Regions from separate parts of the Micromonospora schwarzwaldensis genome, predicted to be linked through region 2. Evidence: riboswitches for the same ligand, from Rfam matches in the RefSeq annotation. Region 2 holds a riboswitch; each other region holds the start of a gene.
The links. A riboswitch is a leader RNA that binds a small molecule or an ion and turns the genes downstream of it on or off. The one in region 2 is predicted to bind cyclic di-AMP.
Positions count from the first base shown of each region.

Region 1: linked by a shared signal. The riboswitch ahead of VKK44_RS26070 (coiled-coil domain-containing protein) and the one ahead of VKK44_RS18625 (C39 family peptidase) in region 2 are both predicted to bind cyclic di-AMP.
Region 3: linked by a shared signal. The riboswitch ahead of VKK44_RS28355 (C40 family peptidase) and the one ahead of VKK44_RS18625 (C39 family peptidase) in region 2 are both predicted to bind cyclic di-AMP.

Region 1 is NZ_CP154796.1:6,000,668-6,010,735, forward strand. It holds gene VKK44_RS26025 (YciI family protein) at 1-209, shown strand, start outside; gene VKK44_RS26030 (RNA polymerase sigma factor) at 206-1,450, shown strand; gene VKK44_RS26035 (dihydrofolate reductase family protein) at 1,480-2,115, shown strand; gene VKK44_RS26040 (CsbD family protein) at 2,251-2,424, opposite strand; gene VKK44_RS26045 (heavy metal translocating P-type ATPase) at 2,505-4,754, opposite strand; gene VKK44_RS26050 (hypothetical protein) at 4,770-5,756, opposite strand; gene VKK44_RS26055 (heavy-metal-associated domain-containing protein) at 5,791-5,997, opposite strand; gene VKK44_RS26060 (metal-sensitive transcriptional regulator) at 6,077-6,376, shown strand; gene VKK44_RS26065 (YibE/F family protein) at 6,572-7,879, shown strand; cyclic di-AMP (ydaO/yuaA leader) riboswitch at 8,034-8,164, shown strand; gene VKK44_RS26070 (coiled-coil domain-containing protein) at 8,169-9,194, shown strand; gene VKK44_RS26075 (carbonic anhydrase) at 9,250-9,903, opposite strand.
Region 2 is NZ_CP154796.1:4,391,504-4,401,571, reverse strand. It holds gene VKK44_RS18660 (DNA gyrase/topoisomerase IV subunit A) at 1-508, shown strand, start outside; gene VKK44_RS18655 (uracil-xanthine permease family protein) at 668-1,990, opposite strand; gene VKK44_RS18650 (alpha-ketoglutarate-dependent dioxygenase AlkB) at 2,061-2,699, opposite strand; gene VKK44_RS18645 (polysaccharide pyruvyl transferase family protein) at 2,743-4,068, opposite strand; gene VKK44_RS18640 (acyltransferase family protein) at 4,214-5,422, shown strand; gene VKK44_RS18635 (hypothetical protein) at 5,501-5,947, shown strand; gene VKK44_RS18630 (hypothetical protein) at 6,097-6,861, shown strand; cyclic di-AMP (ydaO/yuaA leader) riboswitch at 7,189-7,329, shown strand; gene VKK44_RS18625 (C39 family peptidase) at 7,489-8,382, shown strand; gene VKK44_RS18620 (hypothetical protein) at 8,443-8,997, opposite strand; gene VKK44_RS18615 (alpha/beta fold hydrolase) at 9,610-10,068, shown strand, end outside.
Region 3 is NZ_CP154796.1:6,473,709-6,483,776, forward strand. It holds gene VKK44_RS28310 (MerR family transcriptional regulator) at 1-569, opposite strand, end outside; gene VKK44_RS28315 (NUDIX hydrolase) at 639-1,205, opposite strand; gene VKK44_RS28320 (GNAT family N-acetyltransferase) at 1,258-1,755, shown strand; gene VKK44_RS28325 (DUF6331 family protein) at 1,783-1,926, shown strand; gene VKK44_RS28330 (Type 1 glutamine amidotransferase-like domain-containing protein) at 1,988-2,653, opposite strand; tRNA gene VKK44_RS28335 (tRNA-Gly) at 2,781-2,854, opposite strand; gene VKK44_RS28340 (zinc metalloprotease) at 3,058-4,038, shown strand; gene VKK44_RS28345 (pyridoxamine 5'-phosphate oxidase family protein) at 4,110-4,688, opposite strand; gene dcd (dCTP deaminase) at 4,767-5,345, shown strand; gene VKK44_RS28355 (C40 family peptidase) at 5,418-6,395, opposite strand; cyclic di-AMP (ydaO/yuaA leader) riboswitch at 6,464-6,601, opposite strand; gene VKK44_RS28360 (N-acetylmuramoyl-L-alanine amidase) at 6,835-8,868, shown strand; gene VKK44_RS28365 (C40 family peptidase) at 8,928-9,944, opposite strand.

The DNA.
Region 1 (10,068 bases), 1.6 Mb from region 2:
CCCGGACCGTACGCCCCGCGGGCGGCGGCACGGAGATCACCGACGGGCCGTTCGTGGAGAGCAAGGAGCAGTTCGCCGGCTACCTGACGGTCGACTGCGAGACGCCGGAGCGGGCCGCCGAGATCGCCGCGTCCTGGCCGGACGTGCGGCACGGCTTCGGTGTGCTGGAGGTGCGCGCGGTGATGGAGCAAGCCGGGACGGAGATGTGACGTCCCCGGCGGTCGAGGACCTGCTGCGGACACTCGCGCCGCAGGTCCTCGGCGTGCTCGTCCGCCGGCACGGCCAGTTCTACGCCTGCGAGGACGCCGTCCAGGAGGCGCTGCTCGCCGCCGCCACCCAGTGGCCGGCGCAGGGCGTGCCGGAGCACCCCCGCGCCTGGCTGGTCACCGTGGCCACCCGCCGGCTCACCGACGAGTGGCGCAGCGAGCACGCCCGCCGGGCCCGCGAGGTCGCGGTGGCGGTCCGGCAGCCGGCGTACGCGGCGGTCGCCCCGCCCGCCGACGAGGAGCCGCCGAGCCGGGACGACACGCTGCGGCTGCTGTTCCTCTGCTGCCATCCGGCGCTGCCGGTCAGCGCCCAGGTGGCGCTCACGCTGCGGGCGGTGGGCGGGTTGAGCACCGCCGAGATCGCACGGGCGTACCTGGTGCCGGAGGCCACCATGAGCCAGCGGATCCGCCGCGCCAAGCAGCGGATCGAGGCGGCCGGGGCACGTTTCACGCTCCCGTCGGGAGCCGACCGGGACGAGCGGCTGGGCGCGGTGCTGCGCGTGCTCTACCTGGTCTTCAACGAGGGCTACACCGCGTCCAGCGGCGACACGCTGCACCGGGCCGAGCTGACCGGGGAGGCGATCCGGCTGGCCCGGGAGCTGCACCGGCTGCTGCCGGACCAGGGCGAGGTGGCCGGGCTGCTGGCGCTGATGCTGCTCACCGACGCGCACCGGGCCGCCCGGGTGGGACCGGACGGGGAGTTGGTGCCGCTGGCCGAGCAGGACCGCACCCGCTGGGACACCGCCGCCGTGGCGGAGGGGATCGCGCTGGTGACCGACGCGTTGACCTGGTCCGCGCCCGGCCCTTACCAGGTGCAGGCGGCCATCGCCGCGGTGCACGCGGAGGCGCCCACGGCCGCGACCACGGACTGGCCGCAGATCGTGGCGCTCTACCGGGTGCTGGCCCGGATCGCGCCCAACCCGATGGTCACGCTCAACCAGGCGGTCGCGGTGGCCATGGTGGACGGGCCCCGGGCCGGCCTGGCGCTGCTCGCGCCGCTGCACGCCGACGACCGGACCGCCGGCCACCACCGCCTCGCCGCCGTCCGCGCCCACCTGCTCGAATTGGCCGGCGACCGGGCCGACGCCCGGGCCGCCTACCTGGCCGCCGCCCGGGCCACCACCAGCCTGCCCGAGCGGCGTTACCTGGAGGTACGCGCCGCGCGGCTGACCACCGGGCGATGAGTTCCGCCGACCCGGCAGGTCCACCCCTCATGGGAGAGGTCACCAGTCAACTGTCGGTGTCGCTGGACGGGTACGTGGCCGCGCCGGACCAGAGCGTGCAGGATCCGCTCGGGCAGGGCGGCCTGCGGCTGCACGAGTGGGCGTTCGCCACCGAGAGTTGGCGCGCGCAGCACGCCCTGACCGGCGGGGAACGCACCGTCGACGCCGACGTGGTCGAGGAGATGACCGCCGGCATCGGGGCGTACGTGATGGGCCGGCGCATGTTCGGCGGCGGCGAGGGGCCGTGGGATCGGGCCTGGACCGGGTGGTGGGGTGCGGACCCGCCGTTCCGGACCCCGGTGTTCGTGCTGACCCACCACACCCGGGCGCCGCTGCTGATGGCCGGCGGCACGGAGTTCCACTTCGTCACCGACGGCGCCGAGGCGGCGCTGGAGCGGGCCCGGGCGGCGGCCGGCGACCGCGACGTCTGCGTGGCCGGTGGCGGCGGCACGGTACGCCGCTACCTGGCGGCGGGCCTGCTCGACTCGCTCTGGCTGCACATGGTGCCGATCGTGCTGGGCGGCGGCACGCCGCTCTTCGACGGGCCGCTGGACGTCACCTTGACGCCGGAGAAGGTGGTCGCCGGCCCCACCGTCACCCACATCCGCTACCGGGTGCCGCGCTGACCCGGCGTCGGCTCAGAACAACCGCCCCGGTGCCGGTGACCCCGGGTGAGCGACTGTGGACGGTCGGGTGTCCACTCCCCACGCAGCACGCCGGGCCGGCCCGAAGGCCGACCCGGTGGGGTGTGCGAGCGTACGTCAGCTCTTGAAGGCGTCCTTGATCTTCTCGCCGGCCTGCTTGAGCTTGGCGCCGGCCTGGTCGTTGCGGCCCTCGGCCTCGAGGCGCTCGTTGTCCGTGGCCCGGCCGACGCCCTCCTTGACCTTGCCCGCGGTGTCCTGGGAAGCGTTGTCGATCTTGTCGTCGAGACCCATCGGAACCTCCAGCTCAGCGGTTGCTTGACGACAACGAGTTACCCACCCGGTCACCCGCCCAACCATGCGGGTGCCCGTCGTCACCCGATCGGGCGAAAGCGCCGCAGCCGCAGGCTGTTCGCCACCACGAAGACCGACGAGAAGGCCATCGCCGCGCCGGCGAGCATCGGGTTGAGCAGCCCGGCGGCGGCCAGCGGCAGCGCGGCCACGTTGTAGGCGAACGCCCAGAACAGGTTGCCCTTGATGATCGCCAGCGTGCGGCGGGAGAGCCGGATGGCGTCCGCGGCGGCCAGCAGGTCGCCCCGGACCAGGGTCAGGTCGGCGGCCTCGATGGCCACGTCGGTGCCGGTGCCCATGGCCAGCCCGAGGTCGGCCCGGGCCAGCGCGGCGGCGTCGTTGACCCCGTCGCCGACCATGGCCACCACCCGGCCCTCACGCTGGAGCCGCTCGACCTCGGCCACCTTGTCGGCGGGCAGCACCTCGGCGATCACCTCGTCGATGCCCACCTCGGCGGCCACCGCCCCGGCCACAATGGCGTTGTCGCCGGTGAGCAGCACCGGGGTGAGCCCGAGCCCGCGCAGCCGGTCGACCGCCGCCCGGCTGGTCGGCTTCACGGCGTCGGCCACCGCGAGCACGCCCCGGGCCCGCCCGTCCCAGCCGGCCAGGACCGCCGTGCGGCCGGCGGCCTCCGCGCCGGTCGCGGCCCGCGCGACCTCCTCGGGTACGTCGAGACCGCGCTCCCGCAGCAGCCGGAGCCGCCCGACCACCACGCTCCGGCCGTCGACCGTGCCGGTCACGCCGAGCCCTTCGGCGTTCGCGAAGTCGCTGACGGCGGCCGGCGGCCCGGCCTCGGCCGCGCCCTCGGCGACCGCCCGCGCGATCGGGTGCTCGGAGGCCGCTTCCAGCGCGCCGGCCAGCCGGAGCAGCTCGCCGGCGTCCTCGCCGGTCGCCGGCAGCACCTCGGCCAGCGTCATCCGGCCGGTGGTGACGGTGCCGGTCTTGTCCAGCACCACGGTGTCCACCCGGCGGGTGGACTCCAGCACCTCCGGCCCCTTGATCAGCACGCCGAGCTGCGCGCCGCGCCCGGTGCCGACCAGCAGCGCGGTGGGCGTGGCCAGGCCCAGCGCGCACGGGCACGCGATGATCAGCACGGCCACGGCGGCGGTGAACGCGGCGGTCGGCCCGGCGCCGGTGCCGAGCCACCAGCCCAGCGTGCCGGCGGCCAGGGCGATCACGATCGGCACGAAGACGCCGGAGATCCGGTCGGCGAGGCGCTGCACCGCCGCCTTGCCGGTCTGCGCCTGCTCCACCAGCCGCGCCATCTGGGCGAGCTGGGTGTCGCCGCCGATCCGGGTGGCCCGGACCACCAGCCGGCCACCGGCGTTGACGGTGGCGCCCACCACGGCGTCCCCCGGCCCGACCTCGACCGGCACCGACTCGCCGGTGAGCATGCTGGCGTCGACCGCCGAGGTGCCCTCCTCGACCACGCCGTCGGTGGCGATCTTCTCGCCGGGCCGGACCACGAACCGGTCGCCGACCGCGAGCTGGTCGACCGGGATCCGGACCTCCTGCCCGCCGCGTCGGACCGCCACGTCCTTCGCGCCCAGTTCGAGCAGGGCCCGCAGCGCGGAGCCGGCGGTGCGCTTGGCCCGCGCCTCGAAGTAGCGCCCGGCCAGGATGAAGACGGTCACCCCGGCGGCGGCCTCCAGGTAGATGTTGCCGGCGCCGTCGCTGCGGGTGATGTCGAACCGGAACGGGTGCGTCATCCCGGGCATCCCGGCGTCACCGAGGAAGAGCGCCCAGAGCGACCAGCCGAACGCGGCCAGCGTGCCGAGCGAGACAAGCGTGTCCATGGTCGCCGCGCCGTGCCGCAGGTTGACCAGCGCGGCCCGGTGGAACGGCAGCCCGCCCCAGACCACCACCGGCGCGGCCAGCGTGAGCGAGGCCCACTGCCAGTAGTCGAACTGCCAGGCCGGCACCATGGCCAGCACGATCACCGGCAGCGTCAGCACGGCGGAGACCCACAACCGGGTACGCGCCCCGCGCAACTCGTCGACCGGCGCGGCCGTGGCCTCGGACCGGTCGGGCGGCGGCGGGACCACGGCCGTGTAGCCGGTCTGCTCCACGGTGGCGATCAGGTCGGCCGGCGCGACGTCGTCGGCGTACCGGACGGTGGCCTTCTCGGTGGCGTAGTTCACCGTGGCCTCGACGCCGTCCATCCGGTTGAGCTTCTTCTCGATCCGGGCGGCGCAGGACGCGCAGGTCATGCCGCCGATCGCGAGTTCGAGCAGGTTCGGCGCGGTCGGCAGCGTCTTTCCCGTGGTGGTCATCGCGACACCTCCCGGTCAACTGTGCCCGTGCCCCGGCGTGCCGTTTCCGGCGTCCGGGGTCGGTGCGGTGGTGGGTGCCGGCGCGGCGGGTGCCGGCGGGGCCTGGTCGCCGGCCAGGACGGTGAACTCGGCGGTGTGCACCGCGTCGCCGTGCCGGAAGTCCAGGTAGAGACGGTACGCCCCGGTCGACGGCACCTCGGCCGCGAACGTGACCGCCGGCCCGGCGGGCGTGCGCCCGTCGTCGGGCGTGCCTTCCGGGTGCACGTGCAGGTAGGCCAGGTCGCCCTGGCGCAGCGCCACCAGGTGCCCGTACGCGCCGAGGTAGGGCTGGAGGTCGGTGACCGGGCGACCGTCCCGGCTGACCGTGAGCGTGAGCCGGCTGGTGCGGCCGGGCTCCGGTGTGCCGGTGAGCGTGACCGCGTAGCCGTCGACCGTGGCGGTGGTCGTCGGCCTGGGCAACGGCCGGTCGGCCAGCGGGCCGGGGACGGTGACGTCGACACCGAGCGTCAGCGGCTCGCCGCCGGTCGGGGTGAAGTCGGCGAACGCCCGCCAGACGCCGGGCCCGGCGAGCGGCGAGGCGACCCGCCAGGTGCCGTCGTCGGCCAGCTCCGGGTGCACGTGCCGGAAGCCGGACAGGTCGCGGCGGGCGACGATCAGGTGCATGCGCTTGTCGTGCGCCACGTCGTAGCGGGTGACCGGCGCGCCGTCCGGGCCGGTGATCCGGAACGCGAACTCGCCGGCCGGTGCGGCCACCGGCTGGAGCGTGTAGCCCCGCTCGGAAACCAGCAGGCCGCCGGGCAGGTGCGCGCCGCCGGCGCTCTCGTCGCCGTGGTCGGTGTCCCCGTCGCCGTGGCCGGCGGCGCCGTGGTCGGTGTCGGTGGTGTCGTGCCGGGTCGCGGCGGCCGGGGCGGCGGGACCGGCCACGTGACCGATCCCGTACGCCCCGGCGAACACCGCCGCGAGGCCGAGCGCGAAGCCGCTCAGCTTCGTCGCCGTGTTCATGGTGCCTCCTCGGTTCTGCGGGTCGGTGGACCCGTCACGCGCCGGCGAGGTCGTAGCCGGCCTCGTCCACGGCGGCGCGTACGGCGTCCGCGTCCAGCGGTTGCCCGCTGGTGACGGTGACCCGGCCGCCGGCCAGGTCGACCTGGACGTCGGTGACGCCCGGCAGCGCGTTCAGCTCGGTGCTGACCGCGGTGACGCAGTGCCCGCAGGTCATGCCGCGCACCTGGTAGGTGGTCTCCATCTCGCCCTCCGATCTCATACCCCCCGGGGGTACAAGCCGAACGCTATCATACCCCCGAGGGGTACGGTATCCTCGACTCATGACCACGCCGTCCACCCCGGTCCGGGGCTACACCGCCAGCAAGGACCAACTGCTCGCGCGGCTGCGCCGCGTCGAGGGGCAGGTCCGGGGCATCGAGAAGATGGTCGAGGACGACCGTTACTGCATCGACGTGCTGACCCAGATCTCCGCCATCCAGGCCGCGCTGGACAAGGTCGCGCTGGGCCTGCTCGACGGCCACGCCCGGCACTGCATGCACGAGGGCGCCGCCGAGGGCCGCGCCGACGAGATGGCGACCGAGATGATGGCCGCCGTGGGCCGCCTCATGAAGCGCGGCTGACCCCGCCGATCTTGCACTTGCGGCCCCCGACACGCCCCGTTCGTGACGTTTGCCGGGTCCACAATTACAAGATCGCGCAGGTGGGCTGGCTACCATGGCCCGGCGGCGAACCGGGCGTGGTCAGGACGCGTCCGGGCCGGCCGGTGCCCGACCGGTCCGGTGATCCGGCGCGCCGCGACCGTAGGGAGAGACGCCGTGGGCGCCGACCACACCCGTCCCGCCCCCGCCGCGCCGCCGGGCGTACGCCGGCTCCTGCTCGCGACAGTGGTGCCGCTGTTCGTGCTCACCGTGCTCGCGGCGCTGGTGCTCTGGCCCCGGGGCGGCGGCCCGGAACCGGCCGGGGCCGAGAACGTGCCGCGCCACCACGGCACGGTGACCCGGGTGGTGACCGAGCCCTGCCCGCCCACGCCGGAGGCCCCCGCGGGCGGCGGCGGCCGGTGCGGCACCGTGACCGTCACCGCGGAGCAGGGCCCGGACGCCGGCCGGCAGGTCGAGACGCCGATCCCCAACGGGCCCGGTGCGCCCCGGGTCGAGGTCGGCGACGAGGTGATCCTGGTCGAGCTGACCGACCCGGCCGACCCGTCGGTGAAGGCCTACAACATCGCCGAGCACCAGCGCGGCACGCCGCTGATCTGGCTGGTGGCGCTCTTCGCCGCCGCGATCGTGGCGTTCGGGCGCTGGCGCGGGCTGGCCGCGTTGGGCGGGCTGGTGGCGAGCTTCGCCATCCTGCTCGGTTTCGTGCTGCCCGGGATCGGCGCCGGCCGGTCCCCGCTGCCGGTGGCGATCGTCGGCGCCGCGCTGATCATGTTCGTGGTGCTCTACCTGACCCACGGGATCACCGCGCAGACGTCGGTGGCGGTGCTCGGCACGCTCGGCAGCCTGGTGATCACCGGCGTGCTGGGCACGCTGGCCACCGCCGCCACCCACCTGACCGGCTTCGGCAGCGAGGACGCCACCACGCTGTCCATGTTCCGGGGCGACGTGGACCTGCACGGGCTGCTGCTGGCCGGCATCATCATCGGCTCGCTCGGCGTGCTGGACGACGTCACGGTCACCCAGGCGGCCACCGTCACCGAGCTGGCGCACGCCAACCCCGACCTGTCCCGGCGGCAGCTCTACCGGGCGGCCACCCGGGTGGGCCGGGCGCACATCGCGTCCACGGTCAACACCATCGTGCTGGCGTACGCGGGCGCCTCGCTGCCGCTGCTGCTCCTGCTGGTCGCCGACTCCCGCCCGGTGAGCGAGATCCTGACCAGCGAGTTCCTCGCCCAGGAGATCGTCCGCAGCGCGGTGGCGACGCTCGGTCTGATCGCCGCCGTACCGCTCACCACCGCGCTGGCCGCGGTCGTGGCCACCGCCGGGCGGCGCGGACCGGCGGCCGGCGCGTCGTCGCCGTCCCCGGGCCGGCCACCGACGGCCCGCGGCGAGGCGCTGGAGGCGCTCGGCGGGACGCCGGCCGAACGGAGGTCCGGCCACCGGGGAAGTACGGATGTCGCATGGTGACACTCCGCAGCGTGACGGCCCGCCTGAAACGCGATGCTGGTCACGCTGGGCAATGTCGAATTCTCGCGATTGGTCGGCTTCCGGGCGTAGATCCCCGGTCGGCATCTCGGGTAACCTCGCTGCCGGTCACCGCCGAAGGCGCGCACCCGCGCCTGCGGTGCCGCCGCCCAATCGCCTCCGGGCGAGCCGGGGAACCAGGTACATGGGGTGAATCCGCGCGAGCGGTAGGGGCCACTTCCGTCCCGAACCCGTCAGCTAACCCGGTCGGCGGCCGACGGAAGGGAACACTGTGACGGCACCCCTGCGCCGCTGCTTGACACCCGTGGTGGCCGTGCTCGCCGCGCTCGCCGTGCTGGCCGGCCCGACCCCGGCGTCGGCGGCCCCGCACACCGCCGCCCCCAATCCCTCGGGGCACGCGGAGGACGACGACCCACCGCTGATCAGCGAGGCCGTCACCGCGGCCAACCGGGCCTACCTCCAGGCCAAGTCCAAGTTGGACAAGTCGCGCAAGCGGCAGCTCCAGCTCGCGCTGGAGGTGAAGGCGGCGCAGAACCAGCTCGACGCGCTCAGCCCGCAGGTCACCGAGATCGCCGCGCAGTCCTACCGGACCGGTCGCGTCGGCGCGATGGCGATGCTGCTGGAGAGCGACTCGCCCGACTCGTTCGTCCGCCGGGCCAGCGCCCTGGACGAGCTGAACCTGTTCAACGCGCAGCGGCTCGCCGCCATCAACGAGGTGAAGACGCGCGCCGAGCAGGCCAAGATCGCACTCGACGCCGAGGTGCGCGAGCAGGAGAAGCAGACGAACGCGATGGCCCGCGAGAAGGTCGAGGCGCAGAAGGCGCTGAAGCTCGTCGGCGGGCTGGGCTTCACCGGTGGCCTGGTCTCGGCCACCTCGCCGGTCGCCAAGATCGGCCCCGGTCGTACCGCCGACGGCGGGTGGAAGTCCGAGTCGTGCAGCGAGGACGACCCGACCACCTCCGGCTGCGTCACGCCGCGCACGCTGCACGCGTACAAGGAGGTCAAGCGCGCCGGCTTCAACCGCTTCGTGGGCTGCTACCGCCCCGGCGGGCCGTGGGAGCACCCCAAGGGCAAGGCGTGCGACTGGTCGTTGCAGAACAGCGGCTTCGCGCCGTGGCACAACAACGACACCCGCCGGTACGGCAACGAGGTGGCCGCCTTCCTCATCCGCAACGCCGACCGGCTGGGCATCTACTACGTGATCTGGAACCGGCAGATCTGGTTCCCGGCCACCGGCTGGAGTTCCTACAGCGGGCCCTCGAACCACACCGACCACGTGCACATGTCACTGCTCTGACGCGTACCCGAGAAGGGCCGCCTCCGGGCGGCCCTTCCGGGTGTCCGGCGAGCGGTCAGCCGGCGAGCGCCGGGTCCGCCGGTGCGGCCGGCGCGGGCAGCGGGCCCGGCGACTGCGCCACCGTCCGCACCTCGCCGCCGCTGAGCCGGTACGACATGCCGACCACCGCGCACGCTCCCCCGGCCACCCGCTCGGCGAGCACCGACGAGCGGGCCAGCAGGGTCTCCACGGTCTGCGCGATGTGGATGTCGATGATGCCGTCGAGTTCCGTGACCTCCTGCCGGGCGGCCCGGAGCAGGCTGGGCGAGACGGCGTCCACCACCGCGCCCAGGTGCCCGGCCGGCGCGGAGCCGGTGCGGACCGCCTCGCGGGCCGCCTGGACCGCGCCGCACGAGTCGTGGCCGAGCACCACCACGAGCGGCGTGCCGAGCACGGTCACCGCGTACTCGACGCTGCCGAGCACCTCGGGGCCGGCGGTGTGCCCGGCGGTACGCACCACGAAGAGGTCGCCGAGACCCCGGTCGAAGATGATCTCGGCGGCGAGCCGGGAGTCGGAACAGCCGACGATCACCGCGAACGGGTGCTGGCCCTCCGCGACCGCGGCCCGACGCCCGGCGTCCTGGTTCGGGTGCTGCGGCACGCCGGTGACGAACCGGTGGTTACCGGCCCGCAGTTCGGCGAGTGCCTCTTCGGGAGTGCTCGGGATCATCGCTGCTCACCTTGTCCTCGGGCGGAACGACCAGGCCGGCCGGCGGCGGTGTCGGCCTCGCGACCCACCGTCACACGGGACCGAAGGCACGTCAAGATTTCGTGATACGCATTTCAGGCATCATGACGCCACCCGCTCCGGTTCCGGCTGACTGCCCGGAACGCC
Region 2 (10,068 bases):
GTTCGAGGTGATCTCGTTGCGGGAGGGGGACGAGGTGGTCGGCGCGTCCTGGCTGACCGACGGCGCCGAGGCGCTGGCGTTCGTCTCCTCGGAGGCGTCGTTGCTGCGCTTCGCGGCGTCCCTGGTGCGACCGCAGGGCGTCAAGGGCGGCGGGATGGCCGGCATCAACCTCCCGGCGGGCGCGCGGGTGGTCTTCTTCGGCGCGGTCCGCACCGACGAACCGCGGCACGGTGAGCCGATGGTGGTCACCTCGACCGGCGCCACGGTCAAGGTGACGCCGATGCAGGCGTACCCGGCGAAGGGACGGGCGACCGGCGGCGTGCGCGCGCAGCGGCTGCTCAAGGGTGAGCTGGAGCTGTCCGTGGCCTGGATCGGCCCGCGGCCGGTGGGCGCGACGGCCAACGGTGACCCGGTGGACCTCCCTCCGGCCGACCCGCGCCGCGACGGTTCCGGCTTCGCCGTGATGCTGGGCCCCACCGTCATCGGCCACCACATCGACCGCGACTGACCCCCTGCCCCCACCCCCACCCCCACCCCCACCCCCGCGTCGATCTTGCACTTGCCGCCCGCATCTTCCGGGTGAAGCCGGCATTTCCGAGGCCGTAAGTGCAAGATCGGCGGGACGCGGGGACGCGGGGACGGGGGGACGGGGGACGGGGAGCCGGGGTCAGAGTTCGGGCTCGGGGGCTTGGCGGGGCTCGGGGGTGGTGCCACGCAGGCGGGCGATCAGGCGCATGCCGTGGTAGATCACCAGGGCGGCGGCGGTGCCCAGCGCGATGCCGTTGAAGGACAGGTCACCGGCGGTCAGCGTGTAGTTGGCGGCGCCCACGATCACCGCGACCGCGGCGGTGAACAGGTTGACCGGGTCGTGGAAGTCGACCCGGTTCTCGATCCAGATGCGGGCGCCGAGCACCGCGATCAGGCCGTACAACGCGGTGGTGGCGCCGCCGAGCACACCGGCCGGCACGGTGAGGATCAACGCGCCGAACTTCGGGCAGAGCCCGAGCAGGATCGCCGTGCCGCCGGCCACCCAGTACGCGGCGGTGGAGTAGACGCGGGTCGCGGCCATGACGCCGATGTTCTCCGCGTACGTGGTGGTGCCGGAACCGCCGCCGGAGCCGGCCAGCACGGTGGCGACGCCGTCGCCGAGGAACGCGCGACCCATCTGCCGGTCGAGGTTGCGGCCGGTCATCGCCGCGACCGCCTTGACGTGCCCGGCGTTCTCCGCGATCAGCACCAGGATGACCGGGATGACCAGCACGACGGCGCGCGGGCTGAAGCTGGGCGTGTGGAACTCCGGCAACCCCACCCAGGCGGCCTGCCGCAGCCCGGTGACCGCCTGCTGGTCGAGCTGGCCGGTCAGCGCCGCGACCAGCCAGCCGACCACCACGCCGAGCAGGATCGACAGCCGGGCCAGGAAGCCGCGGAAGAGCACGGTGGTGACCAGGATCGCCAGCAGCGTGACCACGGCGATCAGCGGTTGCGCCTTGACGCCGGTGCCGGCGCCGCCGCCGTCCCAGGCGACCGGGGCGAGGTTGAGCCCGATCAGCGCGACGATCGCGCCGGTGACCACCGGCGGCATCAGGGCGTCGATCCACCGCGCGCCGGCCACGTGCACCACGACGCCGACCAGCGCCAGCGCGGCGCCCGCGACCACGATGCCGCCGAGAGCCGCGCCGATGCCGCCGTCGGTCTTGGCGGCGATCACCGGGGCGATGAACGCGAACGACGAGCCGAGGTACGACGGCAGCCGGTTACCGGTGATCAGCAGGAACAGCAGCGTGCCCAGGCCGGAGAAGAACAGCGTGGTGGCCGGCGGGAAGCCGGTGATCAGCGGCACGGTGAAGGTGGCGCCGAACATGGCGACCACGTGCTGCACGCCCACCCCGACGGTGCGCGGCCAGGAGAGCCGTTCGTCGGGATGGACCACGTCGCCGGGGCGTACCGACCGGCCGTCGCCGTGCACGGCCCACGTGGGGAACTGGGTCATCGCCTCGCCCTTTTTCTCGGGTGACGGGGGCGTGATCGACCCTGGGAGTTGTTTCTAGCACGGGGCCGGGTCAGGCCACCCCGGCGGGGCGGAACTGGACGCTGACCCGGGGACCGACCGGGCGGGTGGTCTTCGGCACGGCGTGCTCCCAGGTGCGTTGGCAGGAGCCGCCCATCACCACCAGGTCGCCGTGGCCGAGCGGAAAGCGCAGGCCGGGGCCGCCCCCGCCCCGGGGGCGCAGCAGCAGCGGGCGGGGCGAGCCGAACGAGACGATCGCCACCATGGTGTCGGTGTGCGCGGAGCGGCCCTTGGTGTCGCCGTGCCAGGCGACGCTGTCCCGGCCGTCGCGGTAGAGGCACAGGCCGGCGGTGACGAACGGCTCGCCCAACTCGGGCGCGTAGTGCCGGGTGAGGGCGTCGCGGGCGGCGGCGAGCACCGGGTGCGGCAGCGGTCGGCCGCCGGCGTACCAGCACAGCAGGCGCGGCACGTCGACGGTGGTGTCGTACATGGCGCGACGCTCGGCCCGCCACGGCACGTCGTGCCGGAGCGTGTCGAGCACCGCGTCGGAGCCCCGCACCCAGCCGGGCAGGTGGTCGACCCACGCGCCCCGGCTCAGCTCGTGCCGACGCACCTGGCCCGCGAGCGGACCCAGGGTCGGGCCGTGCTCGGCCAGGTCGAGCATCGAGGGCTGGTACGCGACGTCGGACACGCAGGCGATCGTACCCCGGGCGATCGAACAGGCGTACGACGGATCAACGTCGCAGCAGACGGCGGACCGGGTCCGGGACGGCCTGCTTGATCCGCTCGCGCAGCCCCTGCGCGCGCAGCGTGCGCACGGTGTCGGCGAGCCGGCGGTTCTCGTCACTGAGCCGCTGGATGCGGGTCAGCAGCTCGGCCGGCGGGGTGGCGGCGGCCGGTCGCACGGCCGGCGGGAACTCCGTCTCCGCGACCCGCCTGTCGAACGCCGCGGCGCTGTCGCCGTCGGCGAACGAGGTGCCGAGGTCGTGCTTGGCCAGGAACGCGGTGATGGTGTCGAAGCGGGCCTTGTGGCCCCCGGTCAGCGAGGTGTAGTCGGCCTCCGCGTAGAGGTCGGCGGCGTCGACGTCGGCCGGCACGTCCCGCATGATCCGGTGCGGGATGCCGAAGTAGCGGGCCAGCTCCAGGGTGCGCGAGTCGTGCGCGAAGAGGTAGCCGGGGGTGCCGGCGATCAGCGCCGTGATGGTGCCGTGGATCCGGGTGCCGAAGTTGAAGTCGAAGCCGGACAGGTGCGACATCCAGGTCCACGGGTCGACGAACATCCGCACCTTGTCCTCGACGAAGAGCGGGTGCGAGGTGTGCAGCGGCATCTCGCTGCTCTTGCCCCGGTGCTCGGGCGCGTCGCCGTAGAGCAGCGTGCCGAGCGTGCGCAGGTCCTGCGGCACGTAGCACAGGTTCGGGTAGCGCTCCCGGTGGCGGCGGACGACCGGGGCCATCGAGGAGACGTAGGGGGAGATGGTCAGCGCGATCCGGTCGTCGGTGGTCAGCTCCGGCCGGGTCTTCTCCAGCGTGAACGTGTCCCCGTGCAGGAACATCGACGGGCAGCCGATCTGCTCCACCGCGGAGAAGCCGAGCGTACGCAGGTAGCTCTCGGTGATCTCGCCGCGCACCCCGATGCTGTGCGAGCGGTCGAGCACCGCCCGGCAGAACGCGCTCACCGGCTCGTCGATCTGGCGCAGGTACTCCCGGTCGCCGTCGACGTTCGTCTGCACGCCGACGCCGAGGACCACCACCGGGATCTTCAGCCGCTCGATCAGCCGGGTCATCGGTTCGAGGCGGTTGATGAAGCTGCGCCGGAACGCGTTGGCCAACGGTACGACGAAGACGTCGTACCGTTCGTTGATCTCGTCGGCGTCGCGCGGGTCGGCGAGCTTCCGGGTCGACGTGACCTCCGCCGTGGAGGTGGCCAGCAGCTTGTGTGCGGCGTGGCTGAAGACCAGGTTGCCGGTGTTGTCGCTGATCCAGTTGCCGGCGAAGGTCTCCTCGGGCGTCAGGACGTCGAACGGGCCCTTGCGGGCGCGGAGGAGGATCCGCTGGTGCATCCGGTTGCTCACCTTCCGTACGGGTCCGGCGGGCCCGGTGGGGCCCCGCCGGGCAGGAACGGAAATCCTATCCGCCGTCCGCGGGCACCGGCCCGGACGTCGCCGTGCCGGAACCCGCGCCCTGCGACCCGGTAAGGTGCCCGGGATGACCAGTGCCCCGACCACCACCCGTGCTCCGCGTCTGCCGTCGCTGACCGGGCTGCGGTGGATCGGGGCCCTGTTGGTCTTCGGCTTCCACGCGGGCACCATGCAGATCATCGCGGAGCCGCAGTGGAAGACGGTGATGGGCAAGGTCTTCAGCCTGGGGCTCTCCGGCGTCGAGTTCTTCTTCATCCTGAGTGGATTCGTGCTGGTCTGGTCGTACCGGGGTGGCGAGTCGGGGTGGACGTTCCTGCGCCGCCGGGCGGCCAAGATCTACCCGAACCACGTGGTGACGTTCCTGGCGGCGCTGGCCGTGGCGGCCTGGTTCGCCGACCCGGTCCTGCCCTGGGCGGCGATCGGCAACCTCTTCCTGGTCCAGGCGTGGATCCCGGTCAACGGCTACTTCTACAGCATCAACAACGTGAGCTGGTCGCTCTCCTGCGAGCTGGCCTTCTACCTGTGCCTGCCGCTGGTGGTGCCGTGGCTGCGCCGGGCGCGTACCGGCGTGCTCCGGGCCGCGCTGGTCGCCGCGCCGCTGCTCATCCTGGCGCTCTGGCCCGGCCAGCACCTGGTGCCCGAGGAGCAGCGCTGGTGGTTCACCCAGATCTTCCCGGTCACCCGCTCGATCGAGTTCTGGATGGGGGCGGCGGCGGCCGAGCTGATGCGCCGTGACCGCTGGCGCGGCCCCGGGCTGACCTCGGCCAGCCTGATCTTCGTCGCCACCTGGGTGGTCGCCGCGCTGTGGATCCGGGCGGAGTTCTGGGCGGCGCTGCTCGCCGTCGCGTACCTGGTGGTCATCGCCGCGGCGGCGGACGCCGACGTGCGGGGCCGGCGGACCCCGTGGCGGTCCCGGCCGATGGTCTGGCTCGGTGAGGTCTCGTTCGCGTTCTACCTGGTCCACGTGCTGGTCATGATGACCGTGCTGCGGCTCACCGGCCACTGGGGGACCGGGCTGCGCGGGTGGCGGGGCCCGCTCGCGGTGCTCGGCTTCCTGCTGCTCACCCTGGCGCTCGCGGCGGCGCTGCACCGCTGGGTGGAGGAGCCGATGATGCGCCGCCTCGGCCCGTCGCGCCGAGCCCGTCGCGGCCCGGCCGCCGCTGCGCCGGCACCCGGCGTGCCCGCACCGCGTTCGGCCGCCGACGACACCGGCGCGGCGTCCGCCGGGGAGCCGGACCGTTCGATCGAGTACGCCGGGCGGCGCCGGCCGGACTGAGCGGTCCACCCTGGTCAGCGGCGTCGCGACACGCCGGGCGACGATGCGCTGTGCCCGGATCGGCGGTAATTTGTAGCCGTGGCTCCGATCGCGCTCACCTGTCCCGTGTGGTGGGTGGCGCGCTGGGCCGCACGGATGCTGGCCAGCCTGGCCGTGGTCGTCGCCTGTTCGCTGGGGGCCGCCACGCTGCCGACCGGCGTGTCCCCGATCGCACCGGCGGTGGCCGGCCCGGTCGCCGGTCCGTCGTGCGGCCCGCCACCGGCTGGCCACACCGTCGTCGACCGGCGGGCCGACGCGATTGCCGGCGCCTCCATCGTCGGTCGGCCCGGCGACGCCGTCGTCGAGCGGCGCAGCAGCACCGTCACCGAGCGACAGGGCGTCCCCGCCGTCGATCGGCAGGGCAGCCGCGTCGACGTTCCCGAGCCGCAGCCGGCGGGCGGGGCCGTGCCCCCGACCGGGCGGCACCCGTTCCCGGCCGGCCAGCCGCCGGCACCGGCCGGTCCGCGGGCCCCGCCCGCGCGCTGACCCGCCACGGGCCCCGGCCCGTGACCGCGCCCACCGAACCTCACCCCGCACCCGCCCTCGGCGGCCCGGCGGCGCCCGGACTCCGGCCGCGCCCCGCCCCGACCGGCCGTGCGGAGTTCCCCGCCACTGTCTCCCGTGAGGTGCCGACCATGTCGCAGACCGTTCTTCTCCACTTCCTCACCGCCGTCCCCGAGGCCGCCGCCATCTGGTCGGCCCTGACCGTGCTCGCCCTCGTCCTGCTCGCCGTGCTGGTCGCGCGCCCGGAACGCGACGGCGCGGTGGACCCGGCACCCGAACCGGTCGACGTGGAGGCGCTCCACCGCGCCGACCTGACCCGGTACGCCGACGAGGTGGCGGTGGCCGCCGCCGGGGCCGCGCAGACCGCCCGCCGTCGCCGCGAGCAGTGGCTGGCCGCCCAGAGCGAGGCGGACCGGGCCTGGACCGCCTACGACGAGTCGGACGCCGCCGCCCGCCGCCTGGCCGCCGCCGGCGCGCTGCCCGCCCCGCACACGCCCCGCACCCCCGCCGAGTACGCGGCGCGCGAGCGTTGGCTGCACCGCACCGCCATGGCGGCGCACTGGCGAGGCGAGCTGACCGCCCGCCAACTCGCCGACGTGCTGGCCCGCCGCAACGGGTGGGACCCACGCCGGCACCCGGCCGAGCAGGAGATCGTGCTGGCCCGGACCATCCGCGACGGGCGGCGGGCCGGCTGGGAGGCAGCCGCCGAACGGGAGCGCCTGGCCTGGCGGGACGCCGAACTCGCCGCCGAGGCGGCCCGGACGCTCGCCGCCGAGGCGTACGCGGCCACCACGGCGCTGCGGCCGGCACCCGCGTCCCGCGTCTCGCCGGCGACCCGCCTCCCGGCCCCGGCAGCCGTACCGGGGACCCGGTGGCGTCCGGCCCGCGTCGGCTGACCGGCACGCACCGGCGCCCACGACGGGACGTCGACCGAATCGTTATCCGGAAGCGGTGACGCCGGTCACCGGTGCCGCCCACCGGTGAGCGTCCGGATCGATGGCCCCTGCTGCGCCCGCTGCCCGTTTCTCCACCCGCCGGATGTCCGCTTCCTGCCGGACGGGCGCCGACGCGACCGCTTGTCCCATAGGGGGAAGTCGGTGACCGACTGTTCCGAATCCGTAGTCGCCCACGACGTTTGCGCAGGTGAGAGCGCTTGGCAGGGCGTGTACCCACCGGTAGTGTCGGCGCGGTCCGGTGCGGTTCCCGATCGCAGATGGCGACGCCGCGCCGACCCGCCTAATCGTGCAATACGAACCGGGGACCCATCGCACCATCGGGGTGAATCCGCGAGCCACGGCCCGCGGTAGGGCGTACTTCCCGCCCGAATCCGTCAGCTAACCCGGTCGGCGGACACGGAAGGAGTTCCATCCTCGTGCCCACCACCCCCCGAACGTCCCCCCGCCTCCACGGCATCGGGGTGCCGGCGCTCGCCTGACGCGACGCCGCTTTCCGACCCCTGTCCGCCCGGCAACCCGGGCGACGTCCCGTGGCCGTTCCGCCCGCCAGCGCATGTGGGTTCCTCCATGTGCGGGGCCGGTGCGTGCCGCCCACCCCCGTGGAGGAAACCCGTGAAGCACCACCTGAAGCGCCACCTGCGTCGCCTCGCGACCCAGCGCCCGTACCAGATCATCGCCGGTTCGGCCGCGGCCCTCGTGCTGGCCGGCGGCACCGGCGCCGCGCTGACCGCCAACGACGACGCGCCGACCCGGCAGGAGAACACCGCCACGGTGGCGGAACTCGGCTCCCGCCTGGGCGACACCGCCAGCCGCAGTGAGGCACGGATCGCCGCCCCGTCGCCGAGCGCGTCACCCAGCGCCTCGCCCAGCCGCTCGCCCAGCGCGTCGCCCACGGCGTCGCCGTCGGCGAAGGTCGCCGACCCGGACACCACCCGCACGGCCAAGCCGAAGCCGCCGTCGAGCAGGGTGCTCGACTACGACTACCAGGCGCAGACCACCTACTACTACTGCGGCCCGGCCGCGGTGCGGAACGCGCTCAGCGCCACCGGCATCGAGCGCAGCCAGGACACGCTCGCCGTCGCGCTCGGCACCACCGAGATGGGCACCAACTCGGCCGAGGACACCACCCGGGTGCTCAACCAGCAGGTCAAGGGCGACCCGTACCGGACCCGCATGATCCCGGGCACGGCCACCGGGGCCCAGATCGACCGGCTCCAGGCCGACGTGGTCAACGCGGTCAGCAACGGCCGGGCCGTGGTCTCGAACGTCGTCGGGGACGCCACCGACACCGACGGCGGCTGGCACTCGTTCCCGGGCGGCCACTACATCGCCGTGGTCGGCTACAAGAACGACGGCCGGACCGTACGGATCGCCGACTCGGCCGACCCGTCGCTGCCGGCGTACTGGATCAGCACCATCGACCTGGCGAACTGGATGGCCACGCGCGGCTACTCCGCCTGACCCGTTTCCGGTACGCGCTGAAGGCCGGCACCCGCTGGGGGTGCCGGCCTTCATGCCGTCTTAGCTGTTCCAGTGCTTGGCGACCAGGTCGGTGGCCTGCTTCTCCCACTGGGCGTACGCGTCCGGGTAGGCCGACACCTGCACCGTCTGGGCGGCCTTGGTCACCGGCATGTCCTGCCAGCCGTCGACCTGCTTCAACCCCTTCAGGAACGCGAGGGTCGAGTACTCCGGGTCGGTGATCTGCTCCGGCGTGCCCCAACCCGAGGAGGGGCGCTGCTGGAACAGACCCAGCGAGTCGTGGTCGTTGCGGTCGCCGAGGTGGCCCAGGTTCTCCAGCTTCGACTCCTGCAACGCCGTCGCGATCGAGACCACCGCCGCCCGCTCCGGCAGGCCGGCCTTCTTCGTCGCGGCGATGATCGCCTTGACGTTGGCGGTCTGCTCGTCGTTGAGGGTGATCGTGGACTGCTCACCCTGCACACTCGCGACCGCGATCGGCTTGCTGGCGGTGGCGGCGTGCGCGGACTCGACGTGACCGGCGATCGGACCGGCGAACACACCACCGGTGAAAGCCAGACCAGCAATACCCAGCACACTCTTACGCAGCATCGTGTTCATGGGGAGGGCTCCATTCGGGGGTCAACGCACCGGGGGGTGCGGGCACCGTCAGGCGCACAAGAAGAAGCTCGGGGGATCCGGCTGCTCGCGGGGCGGGGGCCTCGTCGCGGCGCCGGAACTGTGTGTAACGACCGGGGGTCCACCGTCATTCCCGGGCGGGGGGCGGCGCGGGGGCGCTTGCCTTCCTCGGCCGTGCACCGGGATACAACGCCGCCACCCCGTCGACGATTCCGCCGCCAGCGTGCCGCCCACCACCGCCGAACCGGACAACCCACCCCGTGAGGCACTGGCACGCCAGGGATGTCTCACGCGCGCCCACACATCCACCGCGTTCCACTCGCCGTCCCACCAGTGTCACGTCCAGCGCCTGCAAACCTGATGGTGTGGACGGGTCAGGACGGGTGACCCGTCCACGCCATCAAGTTCGTAGCGCTGCGAGCGCAAGCAACGTCCGGCATGCCCGACGCGTCGACACCGCTCCGCGCCCAGGTTGTGGAACGACGCGGTGGTGTCTCCGGTGTCCGAGGGCAATCACCGCGTTCCATTCGCCCGGGGCGGTGCCGGCGTGCGTGGTCTCGCGCGGGGTGTCCGTGCGGTGGCAGACTGCGGCGTATGGGCGATGTGACGGGGACCCGCCACCTGGTGCTCCTGCACGGCATGGGTGCCACCGGCGAGGTGTGGTTGCCCTGGGCGCCGCTGCTGGAGCGTCGCTGGCAGGGGCGTTGGCTCGCCCCCGACCTGGCCGGCCACGGCTGGTCACCGCCGTTGTCGGAGGCCGGGTACTCGTTCGCGGCCCTGGCGCGGCGGGTGGCGGACGGGCTCGACGCGCTCCGGCTCGGCCCGCACGACCGGCTGGTGCTGCTCGGGCACTCGCTCGGCGGGGTGGTGGCGCTGTCGCTCGCCGCCCGGCAGCGGGGCCTGCCGGTCGACGCGGTGGTCGGGCTGGGCATCAAGGTGGTCTGGTCACCGGCCGAGCTGGCCAAGGCGGACGAGTTGGCGGCCCGGCCGGTGACCTGGTTCGCCACCCGTGACGAGGCGGCCCGCCGCTACCTGCGGGTCTCCGGGCTCGCC
Region 3 (10,068 bases), 2.1 Mb from region 2:
CGGCCGACCGCGTCACCCAGCGCGGCGAGCAGGTCGCCCACCGGCGCGTCGGCCGTCGCCAACGGCCGCAGCGCGTCCACCGCCGCCGCGCTGGCGGCGGACCCACCCGGACCGCGTACGCCGTCGGCGACCGCGAGCAGCGTGCCGCTGGCGTACGCGACGTCCTCGTTGGAGTCCCGGACCGTGCCGGTCTCGCAGCGCGCCGCGTACCGGAAGGTGTGCTCGGACATGGTGGTGCCCCTCTCGCTGAGCTGGCCGACGAGGAGCGCGACGGCCCGGCCGCGGGCGTCGGTGTCCGCGCTGACCCGCCGCCACCAGGCGTCGAGCGCCTCGGCGGCGGCCGACGGCGGCAGCGCGCAGACCGTCCGGATCTCAGCCAGCGGCATGCCGGCCCGGCGCAACGCGGCGATCAGCCGCGCGCGGTCGAGCTGCTCCGGCGCGTAGTAGCGGTAGCCGGAGTGCGGGTCCACGGCGGCCGGCGGCAGCAGCCCGCAGTCGTCGTAGACCCGCAGCGCCTTGGCGGTCAGGCGGGCCGCGCGGGCGAACGCCCCGATGGTCAGCAGCCGCACGTCACCCTCCTCCTCGTGCCGGCCCGGTGGCCGGCAGGGACCACGCTGCGGCTTGCCGCAGGGGTCGGGTCAAGGCGTGCCGGCCGCCAACTTGGCCAGCATCCGGCCCAGGTGCGGCTCGACCGTGCCGGCCGGCGCGTCGCCCACCTCGGCCGGTGTCCACCAGCGGACACCCCGGAACTCGACCGGGTCCGGGGTGAACCGCTGCTCACGGTGGGCGGCCAGCACGTACCAGAGGCTGACGTCGGTGTGCCGCTGGGCGGGCGGGCCGACCGTCTCGGTGACGGTGAGGAACGCTGGCCGTTCGCCGAACGGCGGCGCGAAGACCGCCGGCACGCCAAGCTCCTCCCGCAGCTCGCGGCGCACGGTGTGCACGGGGTGCTCGCCCGGCTCGACATGGCCGCCGCTGGGCAGCCACATGCCGGCGTTGCGGTGGTCGACCAGCAGCACCGCGCCGTCGGACGGGTCGCGGAGCAGGAAGTAGGCGACCAGGTGCGGCGACGGGGTGCGCGGTTTGACCCGGCGGAAGATGTCCTCCGTGCCGGCCAGCCAGGCCAACGCCGCCGCCCGGTGCCGCGCCTCCTGCCCGTCGCCCGGCGTCAACGCCTCGACCAGGGCCCGGATCTCGTCGCGCATCCCGCGATGCTGCCATCCGGGTACGACGGACGTCGGCGACTAGCCTGGCCCGGTGCCGGAACTCGAACGACTCGCCGCTCACCACGCCTACGTGCTGTACCGGTTCGAGCGGGAGAACCGGGCCTACTTCGCCCGCTACGTGCCCGACCGCGGCGACGACTACTTCGACCTGTTCGCCGACCGGCTCGCCGACCTGCTGGACGAGCAGGACCGCGGCATCTGCCACTTCCACGTGCTGGTCGACGACGACGGCTTCGTGCTCGGGCGGTTCAACCTGGTCGACGTCGCCGACGGCAGCGCCGGGCTGGGCTACCGGGTGGCCGAACGCGCCGCCGGCCGCGGCCTCGCGCAGTACGGCGTACGGCGGGTCTGCGAACTGGCCCGCGACGGGTACGGGCTGCACCGGCTGGTCGCCGACGCGGCGCTGGCGAACCCGGCGTCCCTGGCGGTGCTCCGGCGGACCGGGTTCGTGCCGGCCGGAAAGGTGGACCTGGGTGGGGAGCCCGGCCAGCGGCACGTCCTCGACCTGCACCCGGGGGATCAGCGATGAGCGACGTCGATCGACATTCCGTCGCCCCTGAGCGGTTGCCTCGCCCGTTGTGAGGTCGAGAGCGTCCGTCCGTGCTGCGGGATCGACGCCCTCTCCGCCGATCCCGCCCTCGTCGCGGCGTGGTGCCGTCGGGTGGGGCCGGACGCGGTTGTCGAGGCCCGGCGGGGCTAACGCGCTGGAACCCGTCCTGAAACGCGGTCCGGGCCCGCGGCGGCATGCCGATCGCCTGTCGTCACCCCTGTGCCGGGAACAGCTTCCAATGCCCCTCGGTGACGACCTCGACGCTGCCGTCGATCACTTTGATGGCGGTCTGATCGTCGATCCCGTATGCCGGTATCGACATCCCGGCGGCCCATTTCTCGGCCTCGGCCATGGTGTTCTCCGGCAGGTCCGGGTGATCCAGGTGCGGGAAGATCGCGAAGTCGACCACGCCCAACGTTTCGTCGGTCCCGCCGGGTGGTGTCCAGGCGACGAATTCGGCCCCGACGCGGGGGGCCATCACCATGCTCCCGGCGCTCAGCCCCACCCAGACCGTGTCCAGCGACGGCAGCAGATCCGCCAACCCGGACTGTCGCATCCAGTGGCCCAGATACAAGGCGTCCCCGCCGCCCACCAGCAGGACATCCGCTTCCCTGACCCACGGCACCCAGCGATCTTCACCGACGCTGGGCAACGCGGTGAGTTCCAGCACCCCCAACGACTTCCACCCCAACTCGCACATCGGCGTGGAGGATTGGCCGGTGATGAAACGCCACGCCCCGGCGGGACCACCCATCGCATATCCGGCGGTGGGAATGCAGAGGGCTGTGGAGTCGGCAATCGGTTTGCCCAGAAGGCCGACGAGTTCGTCCCGGATGCTCGCGTTCGTGATGCCCGCGGACGTGAGAAGCAGCTTCAAGATCATCCCCCGATGGATCTTCGTCAGTCCCGGAAGGGTAGCCCTCTGACGGCGAATTCGATGCCCGCCAACTCCCGCGACGTCGAAGGCCCCGGCGGGACTGTCGTCCTCACCAGGGCCTCGATCGTGGAGCGGGTGACGGGAATCGAACCCGCACTGTCAGCTTGGGAAGCTGATGTTCTGCCATTGAACTACACCCGCGGGCGGCACCACTGTACCTGAGGTCACCACCCCCGTGCACCCAGGTACCCCCGCCCACGCGGCCCGGCCGAGTTGATCAAGGGATGTTGCGCGCCGGCAACATATGGCCGTTCTCAAATCCCTCGATGGGATGTAACGTCTGCCACACGTTTCCGACCCGGCGTGACACACCCCCTGGCACGCCGTCAGAAAGAGGTGGGCTCATGGGACTTCGTCCCAACCTGCTGACCCGGCGTACCGCCGGTGTCGCGACGTCGACCCTCGCGCTGCTGCTCAGCACCGCGGCCGTCGGTGTCGTCCCCGCTGCTTCGGCCTTCTCGGCCGCCCCGGCCGGCGTCTGCGCCGAGCCGGCCGACGCCCACGCCGACGCCCGCGTCGCCAAGGGCGGCCACGCCAATCTCGACCCGAACCACCTGACCGCCAAGCAGGTTCGCGACCGTGAGGCCGACCTCGCCGCCGCCCAGCGCGCGCGGGCAAACTTCCGGACCGGTCCCGTCGCCCCGCTGGCGACCGTGACCATCCCGGTCGTCGTGCACGTCATCCAGGAGAACAGCACCCGCGCCGGCGGCAACATCCCGGACTCGCTGATCACCCAGCAGATCAGCGTGCTCAACCAGGCGTACGCGGGCTCGACCGGCGGCGCGGCCACCGCGTTCAGCTTCCAGCTCTCGAAGATCAACCGGGTCACCAACGCGTCGTGGTACCCGATCGTGCAGGGCTCCTCCGCGGAGCGGTCGATGAAGACCTCGCTGCGCACGGGCGGCAAGAACACGCTGAACATGTACCTCGGTGAGCTCAGCAACGGCCTGCTGGGCTGGGCGACCTTCCCGAAGCAGACGCTGGACAAGATGGACGGCGTGGTGGTGCTCAACGAGTCGCTGCCCGGTGGCTCGGCGACCAACTACAACCAGGGCGACACCGGCACCCACGAGATCGGCCACTGGCTGAACCTCTACCACACCTTCCAGGGCGGCTGCTCGGGCTCGGGTGACAGCGTCTCCGACACCCCGGCCGAGGCCTCCCCGGCGTACGAGTGCCCGACCGGTCGGGACACCTGCTCCACGACCGGCAAGGACCCGATCACCAACTTCATGGACTACACGTACGACTCCTGCATGTACCAGTTCACCGCCGGCCAGGCGAGCCGGATGCTGACCGCGTGGAACGCCTACCGCGCGGCCTGATCACCACCGCACCACGTACCGGTGCCGGCCCTGTCCACGGACAGGGCCGGCACCGTCGTTTCCGGGGCCGGTCAGGCGGCCGACCGGCGGGTGTCGAAGCCGTGCCGGCCACGCGGGGCCTCCGGGGCGAGCACGTCACACCGGGCCGCGACCGGGGGTGGCGTCGTCGCCGTGGCGGCGGGTGCGCCCTCCCCCGGGTCGAGCCAGAGCCGCACCTCCGGTCGGCCGGCACCGATCAGGGTGACCGGGTCGCGGCGGGTCAGCATCGCCACGTCGACGGTGAACTCGAACAGCCGCCAGTCACCCTGCGGCGTCGCCCGGCCGAGCCGGGACAGCCGCGACACCGTCGCCGGGTCGGTCACCGGAAGGGCCCGACCGGCCACGTAAGCCTCGTCGTCGCTCTCCTCCGGCGGGAAGGAGTGCAGCGCGTAGCGGCCGTCGCGTTCGAGGTCGTGGCGCTTCGGCGAGTCGATGACGAAGCACCAGAGACCGTCGTCGGTGATCAGCGGCGAGACGGGGTGGACCCGCGGGCCCCCGTCGGCGCGGACCGTGGCGAGGTAGCCGAAGCCCGGCCCGTACTGCTGCATCAGGAGGCGGATCTCGGCGGCGAGTCGGGGTTCGTCGGCGGCGAATTCGGACCAGGAAGCCATGCCGACATTCTATCGAACACGTGTACGAAGAAGTAGTCCGACACGCTGCTCACACGCGCCTGTCGCTAGAGTGTTCCGATGCTGCTCTCCGACCGCGACCTGGTCTCCGAGATCAAGGCGGGCACGCTCGCGCTGGAGCCCTTCGAGCCCACGCTGGTGCAGCCGTCCAGCATCGACGTACGCCTGGACCGGCTGTTCCGGGTCTTCAACAACCACCTCTACACCCACATCGACCCGTCGGTGCAGCAGGACGACCTGACGTCGATGGTGGAGGTCCCCGAGGGGCAGCCGTTCGTGCTGCACCCGGGCGAGTTCGTGCTCGCCTCCACGCTGGAGGTGATCTCGCTGGGTGAGGAGCTGGCCGGCCGGCTGGAGGGCAAGTCGTCGCTGGGCCGGCTCGGTCTGCTCACCCACTCCACCGCCGGCTTCATCGACCCGGGCTTCTCCGGTCACGTCACGCTGGAGCTGTCCAACGTGGCGAATCTGCCGATCACGCTCTGGCCGGGCATGAAGATCGGCCAGCTCTGCATCTTCCGGCTCTCGTCGCCGGCCGAGCACCCGTACGGCTCGGCCGTCTACGGTTCGCGCTACCAGGGTCAGCGCGGCCCGACGCCGAGCCGGTCCTGGCAGAGCTGGCGCACCTGGCCGACCCGCTGACGCCGACCCGTGGCTGTCAGGAGGGGCTCCCTGTTATGCGGAATGCGTTAACAGGGGGCCCCTCCTTGCACCTCAGCCGGGGCGGCCGTAGCTGTTGATGTCGCCGTCGTCGACGCGCTTCATGGTGATGGGCTTGCCGGACTGGGAGGCGTGCACCACCCAGCCGTCGCCGACGTACATCCCCACGTGGTGCAGGTCGCCGTAGTAGAAGACCAGGTCACCGGCGCGCAGCTCGGCGCGGCTGACCCGCTTCGTCACGTCGTGCTGCTGGCGGGCGTTGTGCGGCAGCGAGACCCCGGCCTTCGCCCAGGCGGCCATGGTGAGGCCCGAGCAGTCGAAGTGGTCCGGGCCGGCCGCGCCCCACACGTAGATCTTGCCGATCTGGGCGCAGGCGAACTTGACCGCCACCCCGGCCGGGCCGCCGGGATAGCCGGCGGGACAGGGGGCCGGGCGCAGCGGGCCGCCGCCACCGTTGCCGTACACCTTGAGCCGCAGCTTCTGGAGCTTGGCGATCTCGGCGTCGATCTGCTTCTTCTTCGCCGCGAGCTGGGCCTCGGTGCGGCTCAGGTCGGCGACCATCGCGTCCAGCGGCTTCTTCTTCGCCGCCAGCTCGTCGCGCAGCGCGGCGATGTCGCGGACCTGCTCCTGCTGGTGGTGCGCGAAGCGGTCGAGCATTTCCAGGCCGGTGACCAGCTCGCTCGGCGAACGGCTGCCCAGCAGCGCGTTGACGGTGGAGAGGTTGTCGCCCTTGTACGCGTCGGCGGCGAGCCCGCCGACCTGGCCGAGCGCGGCGTCCACCCGGGCCTGGAGCGGGGCGATCTGCCGGCCGAGCGCGTCGGCCTGCTTGCGGCGCACGGCGAGCTGCCCGCGCACGGCGTTGACCTGTTCGATGACGGGTTCGAGCTTGTTCCAGTCGCGGTCGATCTGGGCCTCGATCTCGGCGACCGAGGGTTCCGCGTGCGCCGCCGTCGCGCCGCCGGTCAGGACGACCGCGGCGCCGACCAGGGCGGCGAGTGTGGTGGTGAAGCGGGACCAGCGGGAACGCGGCACGACAGCGGACCGGTCGACCGACCGGCTCGACGTCGGCCGCGGGGCATGGTGTGCCACCGGGCGTCCGTACTCCTTCTGCCTGGCCGCCTACCGGGTTAGCTGACGGGTTCGGGCGGGAAGGGAGACGCCCTACCGCAGTGGCTGCGGATTCACCCCAGGTACCTGGGTCCCCGGCTCGCCCGTGGGCGACTCGGCGGTGTCGGGCCGTCACCGACCGGGTTGGACGGTGAAACGTGCGGCCGACGATTGACCAGAGTAAGGATTCCCGTTATCAATCCGCAACCCGAACGGCCGTGACACTCCGTATCGGATGTGCCACCCGAACGCGAATGAAGATTTCTTTCATGTCGGATTACTGCCCAGAAAGCTATTGACCCCCACGGGTGGCGGGCGTGAGGGTGGGAAACGCAGTGACCCCCATCCCTGTCCAGGAGGTTCGATGCACCTCTCAGCCCCGCCGTCCAGCAGACGGATACTGCTCGCCGCCGCCGTGGCGACGGCCACCGCGCTGGCCACCACCGGCCCGGTGAGCGCCGCGCCACAGGCGGACCGGCCCACCGGCGACCGCCAGCAGCAGTACGCCGCCGCGGCGGCCGAGTACGGCGTACCGCAGAACGTGCTGCTCGGCGTCTCCTACCTGGAGTCGAGGTGGGACACCCACCCGGGCCAGCCCAGCACCAGCGGCGGCTACGGCCCGATGCACCTGACCGACGCCGCGCACATCCTGGCCACGCCGGGCAGCGCGCACGTCGACGAGGACGAGGACCCGCGCGGCGACGACGCCCGTCCGCTCACGCTCGACCCGGCCACCGCCGCCGCGCCGACACGGGAGACGCCGCTGCCGGCCGCCTCGCTCCAGACGCTCGACGCCGCCGCCACTCTCACCGGACTGGACGCGCAGACGCTGCGCACCGACCCGGCCGCGAACATCCGCGGTGGCGCGGCGCTGCTGGCGTCGCACCAGAAGGCACTGGGCGGGCCGGTCGGCGCCGGCAGCGACGCCGCGGCCTGGTACGGCGCGGTGGCCCGCTACTCCGGCGCGGACACGTCCGACGCGGCGGCGGCCTTCGCCGACGAGGTCTACGACCAGCTCGGCCAGGGCGCGGCCCGGACCACCGACGACGGGCAGCGGGTCACGCTGGCCGCCACCGCCGCCGAGCCGGACCGTGCCGGGCTGGCCCGCCTCGGGCTGCGCCAGGCCGCGCGGCCGGACGGGCTGGAGTGCCCGGTGCGGCTGGCCTGCGAGTGGATCCCCGCCCCCTACGAGCAGCTCAGCGCGGACCCGGGCGACTACGGCAACCACGACCTGGGCGACCGGCCGAAGCAGCAGAAGATCGAATACATCGTCATCCACGACACCGAGGGCTACTTCAACCCCAGCGTCGACCTGGTGAAGCGCGCCGACTACCTGGGCTGGCACTACACGCTGCGGTCGGTGGACGGCTACGTCGCCCAGCACATCAAGGCCAAGGACGTCGGCTGGCACGCCGGCAACTGGTACGTCAACGCCAAGTCCATCGGCCTGGAACACGAGGGCTTCGCCGGGCAGGGCACCTGGTACACCGAGGCGATGTACCGCAGCTCGGCCAAGCTGGTCCGGTACCTGGCGCAGAAGTTCGGCATCCCGATGGACCGGCAGCACATCATCGGCCACGACAACGTGCCCGGCACCACCGCCCCGACCGTGAAGGGCATGCACTGGGACCCGGGCCCCTACTGGGACTGGTCGCACTACTTCGACCTGATGAAGGCGCCGTTCCGGGCCACCGGCACGTCGCGTACCGGGCTGGTCACCATCGACCCGGACTTCGCCACCAACCGGCCGGCGTTCGTCGGCTGCAACCAGCAGCCGCCGGGCGTCCCGACGCCCACCCCGCCGGCCGCGCCCTGCCCGTCGCGCGGCTCCTCGGCGGTCGTGCTGCGGACCGCGCCGAGCGCGGACGCCCCGCTGGTCAACGACCTCGGGCTGCGCCCGGACGGCACGCCGGACACGATGTACGTCTCCGACCACGGTGCCCGCGCCTCCGCCGGACAGACGTACGCGGTGGCCGGCCGGCAGGGCGACTGGACCGCGATCTGGTACCTCGGCCAGAAGGCGTGGTTCCACAACCCGGCCGACGCGCCCACCGCGAAGTGGGCCACCGGCTTCGTGGTGACGCCGCGCCCCGGCAGGGCCACCGTTCCGGTGTACGGTCGCGCCTACCCCGAGCAGGCCGCCTACCCGGAGACCATCCCGTACCAGGCCATCTCCCCGCTCCAGTACACGTTCGCGGCCGGCCAGCGGTACGCGGTGGGCGGCGTGCTGCCGGGCGAGTACTACCGGGCGGTCTCCTTCGACGGCTCCGTCCCCGGTGACCGCACCGTGGTCCGCGGCACGAACCGCTACGTGCAGGTCCAGTTCGGCCACCGGATCATGTTCGTGAATCTCGACGACGTGCTGATCCTGCCGTCGCCGCTCGGCGCGCCGCGCTGACGGTCCGACAGGGAAGGCCCCCGGTCCGCTTCGGACCGGGGGCCTTCGTCACGACTCGATCAGTACGGCCGGCGGTAGCCCGCGACCGGCATGTACTCCACCTTCGCCACCTGGACCGGTTTACCGGTCCGCGGCGCGTGCACCATCAGACCGTTGCCCAGGTAGAGCCCGACATGGTGCAGGTCGCTGAAGAAGAAGACCAGGTCACCGGGGCGGGCCTCGCTCGCCGAGATCTTCCGGCCCTCGTTCCACTGCGCGCCGGTGAAGTGGGTCAGCGAGATGCCCGCCGCCTTGTACGCGTACTGCGTGAGGCCGGAGCAGTCGAACGAGTTCGGGCCGGTCGCGCCCCACACGTACGGGTCGCCGACCTGGGCGCACGCGGTCTTGATCGCGGTACGCGCGGCGCTGCTCACCACCCCGTCGATCGAGGGGCAGCCCTCCGGACGGATCGAGGTCACCGGCAGCATCCCGGTCAGCCGCTTGATCTCGGAGTCGATCTGCTTCTTCTTCGCCGCCAGGTCGTTCTTCCGCTTGACCTCGGTGGCGATCAACGCGTCCAGCTTCTGCTTCTGCGCGTTGTACTTGTCGCGGGCCGCGAGCACACCGGCGATCTGCCGGCGCTGGTCGTCGGCGATCCGGTCCAGCATGACCAGCTGCTCGGCCAGCGTGCCCGGCTTGGTGCTCACCAGCAGCGCGCCCATCTCCTGGGACGGGCCGCGCATGTAGTAGCGGGAGGCGATGTCGCCGACCTTGTTCATCGCCAGCGTCGAGGCCAGCTCCAGCGGGACCATCTTCTTCTTCAGCTCGGCCGACTTCTTCTGGTCGGCCTTGAGCTGGGCGCTGACCTTGTTGTACTGCTCGATCGTGGGTTCGAGCTGCTCCCACTGCTTGTCGATCTGCGCGTCGATCTCGTCCACCGAGGGTGCCGCGTACGCCGGAGCCGTCAGCATCCCGGCGCCGACCGCGACGGCCGCGACCAGGGTGAGGAGACGGCGTACCACCCGGTGGACCCCGACCGGCCGGCCGGGGGGAGCGCTCGGGGCGTGACGTTGAGGGGGCATGGTTGCCACCGGCACGGACTCCTTTGCAACCGACCGGCGGGCGCCTCGCGAGAGGGAAGATCGAGGCGGACGACCCACGGCGGTCGGTGCATCACATTAGGGAAGGCACCGGGGTGGAATCAAGGCGGCCGTCTGTTCA